DNA from 2 places in the Cyanobium sp. BA20m-p-22 genome. Region 2 is predicted to be linked to the other one. Evidence: predicted binding sites of a transcription regulator. Region 2 holds the regulator's gene; the other holds the start of a gene.
What was found. The regulator HrcA, encoded in region 2, represses chaperone genes, less so after heat shock. The targets are predictions, from matches to a motif close to TTAGCACTCNNNNNNNNNGAGTGCTAA.

Region 1 (5,429 bases), on a different contig from region 2:
CATAAACACTAAAGAGTTGAGAGCAGAAGGATCCAAAGACCCTACTAAACACTCTAGTAGTCGAAGTCGCCCATCAATAGTCGAAGTCGCCGCCGCCAATGCCGCCGCCGGCAGGAGCTGCGTCTTTCTTGTCAGGCAGGTCGGCCACGATGCACTCGGTGGTGAGCACCATGCCGGCGATCGAAGCCGCATTCTGCAGACCGGAGCGGGTCACCTTGGCGGGGTCGACGATGCCGGCAGCCAGCATGTCGACATACTCGCCGGTGGCGGCGTTGTAGCCCTCGTTGAAGGGCTTGTTGCGCACATTCTCAGCCACCACAGCACCGTTGACGCCAGCGTTCTGGGCGATGCGCATCAGCGGAGCGGTGAGGGAGGAAGCCACGATGTGGGCACCGATCAGCTCCTCACCGGAGAGGTTGGCAGCTGCCCACTCTTCGAGGGCCGGGGCCAGGTGGGCCAGGGTGGTGCCGCCGCCGGGAACGATACCTTCTTCAACGGCCGCCTTGGTGGCGTTGATGGCGTCTTCCAGGCGCAGCTTCTTGTCCTTCATCTCGGTTTCGGTGGCGGCACCCACCTTGACCACGGCCACACCACCGCTCAGCTTGGCGAGACGCTCCTGCAGCTTCTCCTTGTCGTAGGAGGAGTCGGTTTCGTCCATCTGCTTGCGGATCTGCTCGCAGCGGGCCTTGACGGCCACCTCATTGCCTTCGGCCACGATGGTGGTGGTGTCCTTGTTGATCGTGATGCGGCGGGCGGTGCCGAGCATCTCGAGCTTGGCATTCTCCAGCTTGAGGCCGGCATCCTCGGTGATCAGCTGACCGTTGGTGAGAACGGCGATGTCCTCGAGCATGGCCTTGCGGCGATCACCGAAGCCAGGCGCCTTGACGGCGGCAACGTTGAGCACACCGCGCAGACGGTTCACCACCAAGGTGGCGAGGGCCTCCTTCTCGATGTCCTCGGCGATGATCAGCAGGGGCTTGCCGGTACGGGCGATCTGCTCGAGCACGGGCACCAGATCCTGCACCAGGCCGATTTTCTTGTCGGTGAGCAGGATGTAGGGCTCTTCGAGCACCGCTTCCATGCGCTCGGTGTCGGTGGCGAAGTAGGGCGAGATGTAGCCCTTGTCGAAGCGCATGCCCTCGGTGACCTCCAGCTCGGTGGTCATCGATTTCCCTTCTTCCAGGGAGATCACGCCTTCCTTGCCCACCTTGTCCATCGCATCGGCAATCATGCGGCCCACCTCTTCGTCGTTGCCGGCGGAGATGGTGCCCACCTGGGCGATGGCGCTGGAGTCGGAGATCGGCTTGGCGTGCTCCTCGATCTTCTTGACCAGGAAGTCTGCGGCCTTCTCAATGCCACGCTTGAGGGTGATGGCGTTGGCGCCGGCGGCCACGTTACGCAGACCCGCCTTGACCATGGCGTGGGCCAGCACGGTGGCAGTCGTGGTGCCGTCGCCGGCAGCGTCGTTGGTTTTGGAGGCGGCCTGACGGATCAGAGCCACACCGGTATTTTCGATGTGGTCTTCCAGTTCAATTTCTTTAGCGATGGTGACGCCGTCATTGACGATCTGGGGGGCGCCGAACTTCTTTTCCAGCACCACGTTGCGGCCCTTTGGGCCGAGGGTGACTGCCACCGCCTCGGCCAGGATGTCGATACCCCTTTCGAGAGCCCGACGGGCGTTCTCGTTATAGATGATGCGTTTAGCCATGGAAAGCCTTGTCGTGATGGGATTAAATCTTGATCGGAAGCCAGATCAACTATTCGGAAACTCAGCAGTTCCGAGCTTCAGTTGACGATGGCAAGGATGTCTTTCTCGGACAGCAGCACGAACTCATCGCTACCGAGCTTGATATCGGTGCCGGCATACTTGCTGTAGAGAACCTTGTCGCCCACGCTGACTTCGGGAGCCTGGCGGCTGCCGTCGTCGTTGCGCTTGCCGGGACCGATTTGAACCACCTCACCCACCTGGGGCTTTTCCTTGGCGGTATCGGGCAGAAGGATGCCGCCGGCGGTTTTCTCCTCCGATTCGGACACCTTGATGAAAATGCGATCTCCGAGGGGCTTAACCGTGGAGACGCTGAGAGAGACAGCAGCCATGAATGAATTGCGAGAGCAACGGCATGGCGCCTGAGACGCCACTGGACTACGGACTGGAGTGGGCCTGAAGGCGAATTGGCACTCGAGCCCGTTGAGTGCCAATTTATGCCGGCAAGGGTCGCCCTGGCCAACAAGGAGCTGTGCGGGTCACCGAACCCTGCCTGGCGATCAACCGCGGTGGTAAGGTTGCGCCGCTTCAGGCGGGATGGTTCCCCCTGGGCGCTCTCTGCGTCTCCCTTCCCTATGGCAGCTGCTACCGCCACCGGCACCAAAGGCATTGTGCGGCAGGTGATTGGCCCGGTTCTCGACGTCGAATTCCCGGCCGGCAAGCTGCCCAGGATTTACAACGCGCTTCGAATTGAAGCCAAAAACTCCGCCGGCCAGACGGTCGCCCTCACCGCCGAGGTGCAGCAACTGCTGGGCGACCACCGGGTGCGTGCCGTCGCCATGAGCACCACCGACGGCCTAGTTCGCGGCATGGAAGCTCTCGACACCGGTTCACCGATATGCGTGCCCGTGGGTGAAGCCACCCTGGGTCGCATCTTCAACGTGCTCGGCGAACCCGTCGACGAGCGGGGCCCGGTGGCCACCACCCTGACCGCATCGATCCACCGGCCTGCCCCCAGCCTCACCGAGCTGGAAACAAAGCCAAAAGTCTTCGAGACCGGTATCAAGGTCATCGACCTGCTAGCCCCCTACCGCCAAGGCGGCAAGGTCGGCCTCTTCGGCGGCGCCGGTGTGGGCAAAACCGTGCTGATCCAGGAGCTGATCAACAACATCGCCAAGGAGCACGGCGGCGTATCGGTGTTCGCCGGTGTGGGCGAGCGCACCCGCGAGGGCAACGACCTCTACGAGGAGTTCAAGGAGTCGGGCGTGATCAACCCCGACGACCTCTCCAAGTCGAAGGTGGCTCTCTGCTACGGCCAGATGAACGAGCCCCCTGGCGCCCGCATGCGCGTGGGTCTCTCGGCTCTGACCATGGCCGAGCACTTCCGCGACGTCAACAAGCAGGACGTGCTGTTGTTCGTTGACAACATCTTCCGCTTCGTGCAAGCCGGCTCCGAGGTCTCAGCCCTGCTGGGCAGGATGCCATCGGCCGTGGGCTACCAGCCCACCCTCGGCACCGACGTGGGCATGCTGCAGGAGCGCATCACTTCTACCTTGGAGGGCTCGATCACCTCGATCCAGGCCGTCTATGTGCCCGCCGACGACCTCACCGACCCGGCACCGGCCACCACCTTCGCCCACCTGGATGCCACCACCGTGCTCAGCCGCGGCCTGGCTTCCAAGGGCATCTATCCGGCGGTCGATCCCCTGGATTCCACCAGCACCATGCTCCAGCCCGCCGTGGTGGGAGATGATCACTACCGCACGGCCCGCTCTGTGCAGAGCACCCTGCAGCGCTACAAGGAGCTCCAAGACATCATCGCCATTCTCGGCCTAGACGAACTCTCTGAGGACGACCGTCGCACCGTAGATCGGGCCCGCAAGATTGAAAAGTTCCTCTCCCAGCCCTTCTTCGTCGCTGAGATCTTCACCGGCCAAAAGGGAGAATATGTGAAGCTCGAAGACACCATCAAGGGCTTCAATATGATCCTTGCCGGTGAACTCGATGACCTGCCTGAAGCGGCCTTCTATCTGGTGGGCAACATCGACCAGGTGAAGGCAAAGGCCGCCAAGATCCTTTCCGAAGCCAAGGGTTGATCCCCTCTTCTCCCTGAGGACCCCCAACCATGAGTCTCACCCTGCGCGTTCTGGCTCCAGATCAGAGCGTTTTTGATGGCACCGCCGAAGAGGTGATCCTGCCCAGCACCACCGGCCAGGTAGGCATCCTCCCCGGCCACGTCACCATGCTTGCCGCCTTAGACACCGGCGTTATGCGGCTGCGCTCTGCCGGTACCTGGTCAACCATCGCCCTGATGGGCGGCTTCGCCGAAGTGGAAGCCGACGAGGTGACCGTGTTGGTGAATGGTGCCGAGTTGGGCAGCAGCATCGATGCCGCCGCCGCCGAAGCCACCTTCGAGGCGGCCCAGAGCGCTGCAGCCAGCTTCGAGGGCCAGGCCTCCAGCCCTGAGAAAGTCAAGGCCAGCCAAGCTCTGGCCACGGCTCGGGCCCGTTTTCAGGCCAGCAAGGCGCTCTAAGTAGCCCAATCAACCAAGACGGGCAGTTGCAGCTCGGCCCGTAGGCCCCCACCTGGGGCCTCAAGCAGCCGCAGCCTGCCCTGGTGGTCAACGCAGAAGCGTTCCACTATCGCCAGGCCCAGCCCCCGATGCCTCTGGCGTTGGCGATCGTTGCTGCGACTGGGCCCCGGGATCGCCAGTAGGGTCTCGGTGGGAATGCCTGCGCCGTGGTCATCCACCCGCAAGAGCAGGTCGCTGCCGCGGCGCACCGCACTGAGTTCCACCGGTGGTGCGCCGTACTCCAGGGCGTTGTCGATCAGGTTGTTGAGCGCCCGTTGCAGCCCCTCGGGGTCGAGGTTCACCAGCAAGCGAGGCAGCCGCAGCTTGATTAACAGGGAGGGGTGGCTGGCCACAATGCGGCCGCACAGGTCGTCGAGGGCGCAGGGTTGACGCCGTTCGGCCGGCAGCTCCTGCTCCCCCAGCATGGCCAATTGGTCGGTCAACTCGCGCAACCGCTCCAGATCGAGGGCCATGGCCTGGGCCAGCTCGCCATTCTCGCCGCTGAGGCGCTCACAGAGAATTTCGGTGCGCAGCATCAGCCGGGCGTGGGGGCCGCCCAGGTCGTGGGTGAGGCCATGCAGCAGCTGGCGTCGGGCGCTGGCCGTGTTGTTGATGCGCTCCAGCAGCCGGTTGATGCGCAGGCTGAGGTTGCGGATCGGGGCAATGCCCTGCTCAGGCAGCAGTTGCAGCGGGGCCGCCGAGCCCTGCTCCGCCAGCAGGGTCAACAGTTGACCGAGGGGGCGTTCAACCTTCAGCCGCAGGAAAAGCACCAGCCCGGCCAGCGCGCCGATCAAGATGGCCAGGATGCGCAGCGGGGGCAGATACCAGAGACTGTTGCTCAGGCGCTGGGACTGGAAGAGCCAAAGGGGCTGGCCGGTTCTTTGGTCAAATCTGTTCAGTTGCACCCAGTGCCCGCCCCACGGGTCCTGCAGGGGAGGCTGGTCGCGCTGAAGCCTCCGCTGCAGACCGAACTCCCTAGCCATAGCCTTTTCCAACAGCAGCTCAATCCGCCCGGCTTGGGCCGGCGGGCCGCTCGGCAGCTGGTTTTGCTGGCGCACCAGCACCCCCACAGGCAGGGGCTCTTCAGCGTGTTGCAACACCTGCTCGACCAGCACCGTGTACTTGCTCAGCCGCAGGGCCGTTTCGCTGACG
Region 2 (6,583 bases):
TCGGCTGGCCCAGCCAGCCCGCCAACCACTCCACCGGGATCGGGAAGCCCCAGCCCCCCAGGTAGAGCACCGACACCAGCAGGGCCGAGAGCACCAGGTTGATGTAGCTGCCCAGATAGAAGAGGGCAAACTTCATGCCGGAATACTCGGTCTGGTAGCCAGCCACCAACTCCTCCTCAGCTTCGGGGAGGTCGAAGGGGAGGCGCTCACATTCGGCCAGGGCGCAGATCCAGAAGATCACAAAGCCCACAGGCTGGCGCCAGATGTTCCAGCTGAGGATGCCTGAGCCGGTCTGCTGATTGACGATGTCAACCGTGCTGAGCGAATTACTCATCATCACCACCGCCAGCACCGCCAGGGCCAGGGGAATCTCGTAGCTGATTGACTGGGCCGCAGCCCGCAGGCCCCCCAGCAGCGAATACTTGTTGTTGGAGGCATAGCCACTCATCAGCAGGCCGATGGGCTGGATGCTGCTGAGCGAAATCCACAGGAAAATGCCGATGCCCACATTGCTGATCAGCAGGTGCTGACCAAATGGCACCACCAGCCAGCTGAGGATCACCGGGATCAGCACCAGCACCGGCCCGAGGGTGAACAGCAGGCCGTCGGCCTTGGCCGGGATGATGTCTTCCTTGAAGACCAGCTTCAGGCCATCGGCGATCGGCTGGAGCACGCCGAGGGCGCCGGCGTATTCGGGGCCGATGCGCTGCTGCACTGCCGCCGAGATCTTGCGCTCCAGCCAGACATTGACGAGCACTCCCACCACCGCCGCCACCAGCACCAGCACCATCGGCAAGGGCAGCCAGAGCAGGTGGGCAGCTCCCGGACTCAGCCCAAATCCCTGCAGGGCCTGCTCGAAGCTGGACTCGAGATCCAGGCCTGGAGCCGTGTTGGTCACCATGGCGTCAGCTCAGATGGCATGCAACTTAGCGGGCCCCAATCGGCTGCCAGTCACGCCCGGCCTCGCCGGTATAGATCTGGGAGGGCCGGTAGATGCGATTGGCCCCCAGCTGCTCCTTCCAATGGGCCAGCCAGCCTGCCGTGCGGGCGATGGCGAAGATCGGGGTGAAGAGGTCTGGGGGGATGCCGAGTTTTCGATACACCAGACCCGAGTAGAAATCGACGTTCGGATAGATGCCCTTGGGGCCAAGCCGCTTGTCAGCGGCCGCCTCCAGGCAGCGAGCCAGGTCGTACATCGGGTCGTGACCGAAGCGGTCGAACAGCTCCTCAGCCAGCTTCTGGAGAATGCCGGCGCGGGGATCCTTCACCTTGTACTCCCGGTGCCCGAAACCCATGATCTTCTGCTTCTCCGCAATGGCTTGATCCAGCCAGGAGTCCACCCGATCTTCGCTGCCGATTTCGGCCAGCATGGTGAGGACGTCCTCATTGGCTCCGCCGTGGAGCGGGCCCGCCAGGGTGCCCACGGCGGAGGCCACCACCGCGTAGGGGTCGGTGAGGGTGCTGGCGGTGACGCGGGCGCTGAAGGTGCTGGCGTTGAGGCTGTGCTCGGCATGCAGGATCAGGCAGGCATCGAAGATGCGGGCCGCCAGGGGATCGGGCTCCCGCTCGGTGAGCATGTACAGGAAGTTGGCCGCGTAGGCCAGGTCGTCGCGGGGCTGGATCGGATCCTGGCCTTTGCGGATCAGCTGGAAGGCCGCCACCATCGTGGGGATCTTGGCGATCAACCGCACCACCGCAGAGACGATGTATTCGGGATTGTCCAGGGCGCGCATTGAATAGAACAGCCCCAGGGACGCCGCACTGCTCTGCAGGGCGTCCATCGGATGCCCCCCCGAGGGGAAGCACTTCATCATGTCGCGGATGCGGAAGCTCACCCGCCGGTGCATCTGCACCTCCTGCTCAAACTCCTGCAGCTGCTTGGCGTTGGGCAGCTGGGCCCAGATCAACAGGTAGGCGGTTTCCAGGAAGGTGCTGCGCGCGGCAAGCTCATCTACCCGGTAGCCCCGATAGGTGAGCACGCCCCGCTGACCGTCAATGTCGCAGATCGACGACTGGGTGGCAGGCCCCCCCTCCAACCCAGGACGAAAGGGGATCTGGCTCTCGGCTCCTGCTGCTGTCATGCCCCCTCCTGTCATGCCCCCTGCTGTCATGCCCGCCGCTGTGGTTGGGGCGAACCTACGGCTAGAGCCGCCCTTGATGCCGTAGCCGCAGCAACCGAGGACCAATCAGGGCCTCCAGGCTGGCAGCGGCGGGGCCGAGGCGAATCAGGACGATGCCGGCCTTGCGCAGCGTGATCGCACCGGCCGGCAAACCCAGCAGAGTCGAGGCCAGCTCGCCGAGGTCGGGCTCGTGGCCCACCAGGCCCAGCCGCTGCCAGTTGCCGGCCTGGAGCAGCGGCCGCGGGTCTCCCCCTGGGGCCAGGCTGGCCTCGATCGCAAATCCACTGGCCAGCCCGGCCGCCACGCCGAGCTCGGCGGTCTGCACCGCCCGCCGCAGGGGGCTGCTCAGCAGGGTGTCACAGCAGAGCTGCAGCCGCTGTAGCTCTTGGGCCACCGCGGCCGTGCGGCGGCTTCCCTCGGCGGTGAGGGCCCGCTCCGCATCGGGGCGATCCGGATGGCGCTCCTCAGCAATGCCATGGCGCCAGAGCAGCAGTTCGCGCTCAGCCAAGGGATTCGTCAACCAAAACCCACCCTGGCGCTGAGATGCACGCTGTTGCTATTGCTGTTGCTACCACCGTCGCCAGGCTCCAGGCTGAAGCTGAGCCCCTGCACCGCCGGCGCCAACGGTCTCCCAGCAAGGCTCGAAAGCAGTTGCCAGGTGCTCCAACGCTGCAACAGGGCCTGGGCCGGCCCGGCCGCCATCGCCCACTGCAGGGAAGCCTGGGGCTGGTCGAGGGCGGCGAGCTGGGCCAGGCGCAGCCGGGGGGTCTGACGGGATTCGCGCTGCTCCTGCAACACCGCCAGATTCTGGCCCCACCAGGCCAGCTGGCCCTGGCTGGCCCTGGCCCCCGCCAGGCTGGCCTGGAGCACGGCGCCCTCCTCCCGGCCGATCCGGCGCCCAGCCGGGGGCGCCTCCAGCCTGGTCCAGACCATGACGCTGGCGTCTCCCTCCACGGGCAGGGGGGCGGCGGTCAGGCCCTGGGCAGCGAGGCCCTGTTCAAGGCTGGCGGGATCGGGCTGATCCACCGCAGTGCCCAACAACCAGCCCTGGCTGCCGGCGCTCCATAGCAAGGGGCCAGGATCGGCCGCCGCCACCAGGGCCGGCAATAAACCGTCACCGCCACCCTCACTCACCCGGAGCACGGCCGCCAGCAAGGGTTGCCAGAGCTCAGGCCAAAGGGAGGGTTGCTGCACCAGGGCCAGGCTGTCGGATTGGCCCTGCATGGCCGCCAGCAGGGCCGGTCCGGCGTCCCCGGCAGCGGCGGGAGGGGCCGGGGGCGGGCTAGCGGCGCCGGGTGCCAGGCGCAGCAAAGCTTCCAGCGCCAGGGAACGGCCGTCGGGTCTCAGGCTGGCCACGAGCTCCTGCACCGCGCCGGGCCCGGTGAGCTGGGCAGGCATGCCCAGCCAGGAGCCCAGGACTTCAGCTTGGGCCGTGAGCAGCACAGCCCCCTTGCCCAGGCGCTCCAGGGCCTGCTGGAAGGAGGGACTGGTCGCCTGATTGAGCTCATCGATCTGGGAGACGTCGAGGGCCTGCTCGAGCACGCCGCGACCGGAGGCAATCAGCACAAGATCGTCGTTGACCAGGGCAGTGGCGATCGGCACCGGCGTAGTGCCCACCAGGGCGCCACGGCCACTGATCAGCCCCATGCCTCGGTAGCTGCTGATCTGCAGGTCGGTGCCGGCCAGGCTGCGGGTCTGCCAGAAGCGCTGCAGGAAACGGCGGGCCCCATCGGCATCGCGGCTGCGCAGGGAAAGGAGCCAGCCGTCGGCGGCTCCCCCTGGCTCGTTGGCCAGCAGGGCCAAGCCCAGTTCAGGGCCGAGCCAGGAGGCCAGCTCGGCGGGATAGTCCAGCCCCGCCGCAGCGAAGGCGCCATCCCGCAACCCGGCTACGGCATCGGCCGCCTGGCGGCGCTGTCGGCCCGGGGCAACGGCCCGGGCATAGCCCTCGGGCCGTTGCCCATCGGTGAGCAGGTAGAGACTGAGGGGTGCCTGGCGGGGCACAAAGCGGGCCGCCCGAGGCGATACCAAGGGCTGGTGCTGCAACTGCAGCGGAGAGCGCTGCAGCACCAGCCACCAACCAGCTGCCGCCAGGCTCAGCAACAGCAGCACCGCCGCCAGCACGACCGCCAGAAACGGGCGGGCCTTCATGCGTCCCACGCAGGATGGGCCCATCTTGACCCCAAGCCCCGCCTTCTGCCCGCCATGGAAAGTTCTGAGACTCCAAAAACCATGCGGGCCCGCGAGCTGCAGCTGCGGCTGGAGCAGGGCGAGGCGATCCAGTTGGTGGATGTGCGCGAGGACGCCGAGCTGGAGCTGGCCAGGCTGGTCCATCCCGTGCTGCACCTGCCGCTGAGCCGCTCAGCTGAGTGGGTCGACCGCCTGGGCGAGCTGCTCAGCCACGACCGCCCCATCGTCGTGCTGTGCCATGCGGGGGTGCGCAGCTGGCAGCTGGGCTGCTGGCTGATCCAGGCCCAGGGCTATGGGGCGGTGTGGAACCTCCAGGGGGGCATCGATTCCTGGAGCCTGGAGGTGGATTCCAGCGTGCCTCGCTACTGAATCCAGCCCCCATCTGCCTACGATCGGCCAACTCCCTGCAGCGGCCGCTTGCAGTCTCCGTCCCCCCGCCCCTTGCCTCTTAGGCAGCAGGAGGTTCTCCAACTTGCCGTGCGTCACTACGTGGACACGATGGAGCCGGTGGGCAGCCAGACCCTGGTGCGCCGCTTCGGCCTGGGCGCGAGCCCGGCGACGGTGCGCTCGGCCATGGGGGCTCTGGAGCAGCGGGGGCTGCTCACCCAGCCCCACCCCTCGGCGGGCCGAATCCCCAGCCAGCAGGGCTACCGCACCTACGTAAATCAGCTGCTGCCCGCCCCGGGAGCCGCGGCCCTGCAACTGGAGCGGGAGCTCACCGGGCTCAGCCTGCAGTGGGCAGCCCTCGACGACCTGCTGCTGCACCTGAGCCGGCGCCTGGCCGATCTCACCGGCCTGCTCAGCCTGATCACCAGACCCCAGCGCAAGCAATCCCAGCTTCAGGCCCTGCGGCTGGTGGCCAGCGGCGAACGCCTGCTGGTGTTTCTGGTGGAGGGGGGCGCAACCGCCACCAGCCTCAACCTGCGGCTGCCCGCCCAGGCCGAAGCCGAGCTGGCCCCCCTGGAGCGGTGGGTGAGTACCCAGCTGCAGGAAGGGCCGATTGACTGGGCAACCCTGCCCTCCCAGTTGAACAGCAGTGGTGCTGCCCTGCGCCAGGCCCTGGCCAGCCATGGCCAATCCCGCCAGCTGGAGGGGGAGGGGGCCCTGACCATGGGCCTGGCCGGCCTGCTGGCCCAGCCGGAATTCAGCCAGACCCTGAGCCTGCGCCCCCTGGTGGAACTGGTGGAGGACGCCCCCCACCAGCTCCTGCCCCAGCCAGGCATCTGGATCGGCGCGGAACATCCCCACCGGGCCCTGCACCAGTGCGCCGTGGTGCAGGCCGATTACCGCAGCGGCGATGGCGGCATCGGCCAGGTGGCCCTGGTTGGACCCATGCGCATGGCCTACGCCACCGCCCTGGCCGCCGTGAGCTCGGTGGCCCAGGTGCTGGAGCGGCTGTTGGGGTGAAAGCTCCGTGGACTGATCACAAGCCGCCTGCCCGTCAAGCAGCACAACGACAGCACTAACCAGGCACGGAGGGAATCAGCCCGGCCGCTTCCAGCTCAGGGATGAAGCCGAAGGCGGTGGGATCGCTAAGGCGGTCGGGGAAGAGCACCCCATCGAGGTGGTCACACTCGTGCTGGACCACCCGGGCATGGAACCCCTCCACGCAACGATCCAAAGGCTGGCCAGCGCCATCGATCCCCTGGTAGCGCAACCGCTGCCAACGGGACACCTGCCCCCGCAGCCCCGGCACACTCAGGCACCCCTCCCAGGCCCCATCGCGCTCCGGTCCCAGCGGGGTGAGCACGGGGTTGATCAACAGGGTGCGGGGAAGCAGTGGGGCATCGGGGTAGCGGGGGTTGGGCCCTCCACCACCAAACAGAACCACCCGCAGCGGCACGCCGATCTGGGGAGCGGCCAGGCCGGCGCCGCTGCAGGCCGCCACCGTGTCGTCCAGATCAGTGATCAGCTGCCTCAAAGCGGGATCAGCCACATCGATCACGGGCTGGGCGGGCTGGCGTAATCGGGGATCACCCAGACGCAGAACGGTGCGTACCGCCATCGACACCAGTCTGTTGGTGCCATGCAAGCATCGCCTCAAGGCCCAAACAACGCGCGGATCTCCGGTGCGGGCCGATCTAGAGCGGAAGCCACCGCGGCGAGGCCCGGGCGATCGGCTGCAGCCAGCGGATTGATGCGGGCACACACAGCCTTGGCCTGGGGGCCAAGCGCCTCCAGCTGGCGGGGAAAGCGGCGGTAGTAGGTGAGATCGACCCCGAGGCGCCCTGCCAGTGCGGCGGTCTTAGGGGGATCTGAACCAGCATGGGCCTGCA

Region 1: a site for HrcA is predicted at 2,173-2,199, ahead of groES (co-chaperone GroES). Genes of this name have one in related genera too.

Annotation. Positions count from the first base shown of each region.
Region 1 covers NZ_JAGQCQ010000166.1:147-5,575, reverse strand. Annotated here, with positions in the region: gene groL (chaperonin GroEL) at 74-1,708, opposite strand; gene groES (co-chaperone GroES) at 1,786-2,097, opposite strand; gene atpD (F0F1 ATP synthase subunit beta) at 2,341-3,801, shown strand; gene atpC (ATP synthase F1 subunit epsilon) at 3,831-4,238, shown strand; gene KBZ15_RS13835 (HAMP domain-containing sensor histidine kinase) at 4,235-5,429, opposite strand, start outside.
Region 2 covers NZ_JAGQCQ010000187.1:361-6,943, reverse strand. Annotated here, with positions in the region: gene nuoH (NADH-quinone oxidoreductase subunit NuoH) at 1-901, opposite strand, end outside; gene KBZ15_RS14865 (citrate synthase) at 927-2,081, opposite strand; gene KBZ15_RS14860 (histidine phosphatase family protein) at 2,143-2,640, opposite strand; gene KBZ15_RS14855 (DUF3352 domain-containing protein) at 2,637-4,268, opposite strand; gene KBZ15_RS14850 (rhodanese-like domain-containing protein) at 4,323-4,676, shown strand; gene KBZ15_RS14845 (heat-inducible transcriptional repressor HrcA) at 4,806-5,714, shown strand; gene KBZ15_RS14840 (peptide deformylase) at 5,770-6,312, opposite strand; partial or broken gene KBZ15_RS14835 (hypothetical protein) at 6,348-6,583, opposite strand, start outside.